2 regions of the Roseburia rectibacter genome follow, and region 2 is predicted to be linked to the other one. Evidence: predicted binding sites of a transcription regulator. Region 2 holds the regulator's gene; the other holds the start of a gene.
The links. The regulator HrcA, encoded in region 2, represses chaperone genes, less so after heat shock. The targets are predictions, from matches to a motif close to TGTTAGCACTCNNNNNNNNNGAGTGCTAACA.

Region 1: a site for HrcA is predicted at 1,366-1,396, ahead of H8S51_RS15150 (Hsp20/alpha crystallin family protein). Genes of this name have one in related genera too.

Annotation. Positions count from the first base shown of each region.
Region 1 is NZ_CP092473.1:3,303,391-3,305,810, reverse strand. Features, by position in the region: gene H8S51_RS15160 (helix-turn-helix domain-containing protein) at 1-125, shown strand, start outside; gene H8S51_RS15155 (acyltransferase family protein) at 173-1,294, shown strand; gene H8S51_RS15150 (Hsp20/alpha crystallin family protein) at 1,548-1,994, shown strand; gene H8S51_RS15145 (response regulator transcription factor) at 2,221-2,420, shown strand, end outside.
Region 2 is NZ_CP092473.1:2,725,881-2,728,300, reverse strand. Features, by position in the region: gene H8S51_RS12755 (acyltransferase family protein) at 1-335, shown strand, start outside; gene hrcA (heat-inducible transcriptional repressor HrcA) at 522-1,574, shown strand; gene grpE (nucleotide exchange factor GrpE) at 1,590-2,225, shown strand; gene dnaK (molecular chaperone DnaK) at 2,261-2,420, shown strand, end outside.

The sequences.
Region 1 (2,420 bases), 580 kb from region 2:
AAGCGGGAGATACGATCATGGTGTTAGGTGATGAAGCACAGGGGATTGCCCTGGTCAAAGCAGATGATATGATAGATTTTGTGCAGCAGGCATTAAAAATGGCAAATCAAAAGGATAAGAACTAAGACGCAAAAAAGTGAGGAAAACACTGCAGGAGGAAATGGAGATTTTTATGAGAAAACATTATCTGGATAATATCCGGTTTCTGACGATTTTTTTTGTTGTGATCTTTCATGTTTATTTTTATTACAATAATATTGGAACCGAGGCGATGTTTGCCGGTTTAAAACCGTATGAAGGAGCAGTTACATTTGCGGGGATTTACCAGTATTTTGTATACCCGTGGTTTATGTTACTGCTGTTTGTAGTCGCCGGAATCAGTGCAAGATATGCACTGGAAAAGAGGACAGAAAGACAGTTTTTGAAAGAGAGGGTGGATAAGATTCTGGCGCCGTCGACACTTGGTGTTCTGGCATTTGGCTGGATCGGTGGATATGTGATCTATCTTCACACTGCGCGTGGCAATATGCCGGAGAGTGTACCGGCTTTTGTGAGAGTCATTATCATCTTATGCTGTGGTATCGGGGCATTGTGGTTTTGCCATGTATTGTTTGTGGCAGCACTGATTTTGCTTCTGTTCCGGAAAATTGCAGGAAAATGCAGCGCTGATGATGAAAAAATCTGTGGATGGATCGATCAGAAATTGAGTCACGGAATCCCATTTGTAATCGTAATGGCAGCAGTGTATTTTATTTTCTGGGGCGGTTCGCATATCCTTAATATGCCCCTTATCACGTCCTACCGGAACGGCATTTATATTCCGGCATTTTTAGCCGGATATTACCTGTTTTCGAATGAAAGTGTCATGGAAAAAATAAAAAATGCAGTGCTCCTATTGGGCATTTGTGCAGCTGTAAGCGGCATATTTTATATCGTAAGATGTTATGGAATGGCATATACGGACAAAGATGTACTGTCAAGATGGGATTTAAACCTGTATGCATTTTTTATGGTTTTGCTCGTGCTTGGTGCAGGTCCAAAATGGCTTGATTTTTCCAATAATTTTACGAATTATATGAGAAAATGCTGTTTCGGTATCTATGTATTACATATCCCGGTACTTTTAGTGATCAATTATCTTCTGGCTGGAAAGGAGCTGCCACTGACTGTAGTCTATGGTATTGAATTGGTGGGTGGATTTGTGGTTTCAATCTTATTATATGAAGTGATACGTCGGATCCCGGTGCTTAGATACTGGATTTTGGGGATTCGGAAACAACGGAATAACGTTTGAAAAGCGAGATATAAGGGACTTTTTTGATAAAAATATCAGCTAAAATATGATTTCACAAAAAGTTCACAGAAAATTAGCACTCACCTATTGACAGTGCTAATAAGTGGTGGTATAACATAGTCAGAACAAAGGAAGAGGGAACAAAAAGAGAAGATGATTCCCCAGAGTTCCTTCGTCTGAGGTTCCAAAACAAAGGTAAAAAACATGGGAGGTTCCACAGAAAGTGGACCGGTAGAAAAAGGAGAGATGACTTATGTTACTGCCTAGCATTTTTGGAGAAAACTTATTTGATGACTGGATGGATTTCTCATTCCCAGAGATTCCGGATGTTGATAAAACATTGTATGGTAAACATGCAAAGAACATGATGAAGACAGATGTAAAGGAGACCGAGAAAGGTTACGAAGTAGCCGTTGATCTTCCAGGATTTAAGAAAGACGAGATCCAGCTTGAGTTAAACGATGGTTACCTTACAATCAGCGCTGAGAAGGGTCTCGACAAGGAAGAGAAGGATAAGAAAGACAAATACATCAGACGTGAACGTTACGCCGGAAGTATGAGCCGTACCTTCTATGTAGGCGAGAGTGTTACCGAAAACGATATCCACGCAAAATACGAAAATGGTATTTTAACACTGGATGTCCCGAAGGAAGAAGCAAAGAAAGTTCCGGAAAAACGATACATATCCATTGAGGGATAACAGATGAGAGGATGCCCCCGGAGAGCGAAAGCTCTTCGGGGGCATTTTTGCGCGTAAGAAGATTTTTACAGGTTGTATATGAGAAATGAATGTTGTATAGTATCTGCAAGAAATATCTTCTTTCGTGAATGTTATAAATGTTGGTTTCGTTATTTTCATTATATGACAATTGGATTTAAAGGGGATTATAATGACGCGGTAAAAAACAAAGGAGAAGGAAATAAACATGAGAATTTTTTTGGCGGAAGATGAACAGGATTTAAATGCCATTATTGTTCAAAAACTGACTGAGGATGGTTACAGTGTGGATCATTGTTTTGATGGCAGGACAGCAATAGATATCCTTTCCTGTACGGAGTATGATGCAGTGATTCTTGATATTATGATGCCAAAAGCAGATGGATTTACAGTGCTGCGTGCGCTGAG
Region 2 (2,420 bases):
TAGAAGAGTGGATCGTCACTCAGAAAATTGGCGAATCATCCCATGATATGTATCTAATGACACCTCTTGTCACGGCAAATCTTTTTCTGGCAGCCGCTTTTTGTCCGGTAAGCGATAAGCGGGGAGCAATGGCAAAGATTATGCGTGAACTCTCGACTGAGATTTTTCTTTTACACATGCTGGTATATTTCTGGTATAAAAAGATTATGGAGAGTCTGGGACTGGATGCAGGAAATCATCTGGTGCGTTATCTGGTGGTTGTTAGTGGCAGTGTTCTGATCGGATTAATCCTCATATATATAGGAAGAAAAAGGAATAAAACCGTAAAATTATAAAAAAAATATAAAACCGCAGAAATTATAAAAATTAGTGTTGACAAAAGAATATGATGGTGCTATTTTAAGTACATAGATGTTAGCACTCCACAATAACGAGTGCTAACAGATATAAAAAGTAACTGGGAACTAAGGCAGATGCCAGATTCTTACAGAGAGTTACAGAGTATGGAGATGGAGAAGAGAATGGACGAGGAATTCGAGTTAGACGAACGAAAAACGAAAATTCTTGATGCAATCATCCGCAACTATTTAGAGACAGGCGAACCGGTTGGATCACGAACGATATCCAAGTATACCGATTTGAATTTAAGCTCTGCAACGATCCGTAATGAGATGGCAGATCTGGAAGAACTTGGATACATTTTACAGCCGCATACTTCAGCCGGCAGGATTCCTTCTGACAAAGGATACCGCTTTTATGTGGATCATCTGATGGAAGAGAAAAAACGTGAGGTCGATGAGATGAAGAGTTTCGTCATCGAACACACGGAGAAGATGGATCAGGTGTTGCAGCAAGTGGCAAAGATATTGGCGAACAATACCAATTATGCAACGATGGTAACAGCACCGACGTTCCATAAGAATAAAGTAAAGTTCATCCAGTTATCCAATATGAATGAAGAACAGATCTTAGCAACGATCGTTACCGAAGGAAATCTGGTCAAGAATAAAATTATTCCGGTCAGTGAACCAATCGATAATGAGACGATGTTAAAACTGAATTTCCTGTTAAATGCGAATTTAAATGGTCTTGCATTGCAGGAGATCAATCTTGGAACCATTGCAAAGCTGAAAGAGCAGGCAGGCATTCACAGTGACATCATCAGTGATGTGCTTGATACTGTGGCAGAGACGATGGGACAGGATGAGGACATCCGCATTTATACAAGCGGAACAACCAACTTCTTTAAATATCCGGAGTTAAGTGATTCGGAGAAAGCGAGTGAGCTGATCTCCACATTTGAGGAGAAACAGCAGTTAGCGAGCCTTGTAACTGAAAACCTGTTAGATGATGATAATACAGGGATTCAGGTTTATATAGGAAATGAAAGCCCGATACAGACCATGAAGGACTGCAGTGTTGTGACAGCAACTTATGAATTGGGCGAAGGCGTTCGTGGAACGATAGGAATTGTCGGACCGAAGCGAATGGATTATGAGAAAGTAATGGATAACCTGAAAACCTTGAAAAATTCCTTAGATGGAATTTTAAACAAGGATAAGGAACAGACATAGAAAGGTGGTTCATAGATGTCAGAGATGAATGAAGAGGTATTAGACGAAGCAATGGAGAATTCCACAGAGGAAAATGCTTCTGAAACCCAGACGGATGAAAATGTGACATCCACGGAAGAGACAACTGAGACAGCAGATACGGAAGAAGCAGAAAATGCTGATACGGATTCTGAAGATTCAGATAAAAAGAAATCTTTTTTCAAAAAGAAAAAAGATAAAAAGGATGAGCAGATCGAAGAGCTTACTGACAAAGTCAAAAGACAGATGGCAGAGTTCGATAATTTCCGTAAGCGTACAGAAAAGGAAAAATCACAGATGTACGATATGGGAGCCAAAACGATCGTAGAAAAGATCCTGCCGGTAATTGATAACTTCGAGCGTGGTCTTGCAGCTGTTCCGGAAGAAAGCAAAGAAGATGCTTTTGTTGTCGGAATGGATAAGATCTACCGCCAGATGCTTACCGTATTAGAGGAAGCAGGTGTAACACCGATCGAAGCAGTCGGTGCAGAATTTGATCCGAATTTCCACAACGCAGTAATGCATGTGGAGGATGAAACCTTAGGAGAAAATGTAGTAGCAGAAGAACTCCAGAAGGGATATATGTACAGAGATACTGTAGTAAGACACAGTATGGTAAAAGTAGCAAACTAAGTATTTCATAGATATTAGATGAGGAGGAAATCATTATGAGTAAAATCATTGGTATTGACTTAGGTACAACAAACAGTTGTGTAGCTGTTATGGAAGGTGGAAAACCTACCGTTATCGCAAATCAGGAAGGTGCAAGAACAACACCATCTATCGTTGCATTCACAAAAACAGGCGAGAGATTAGTAGGTGAGCCTG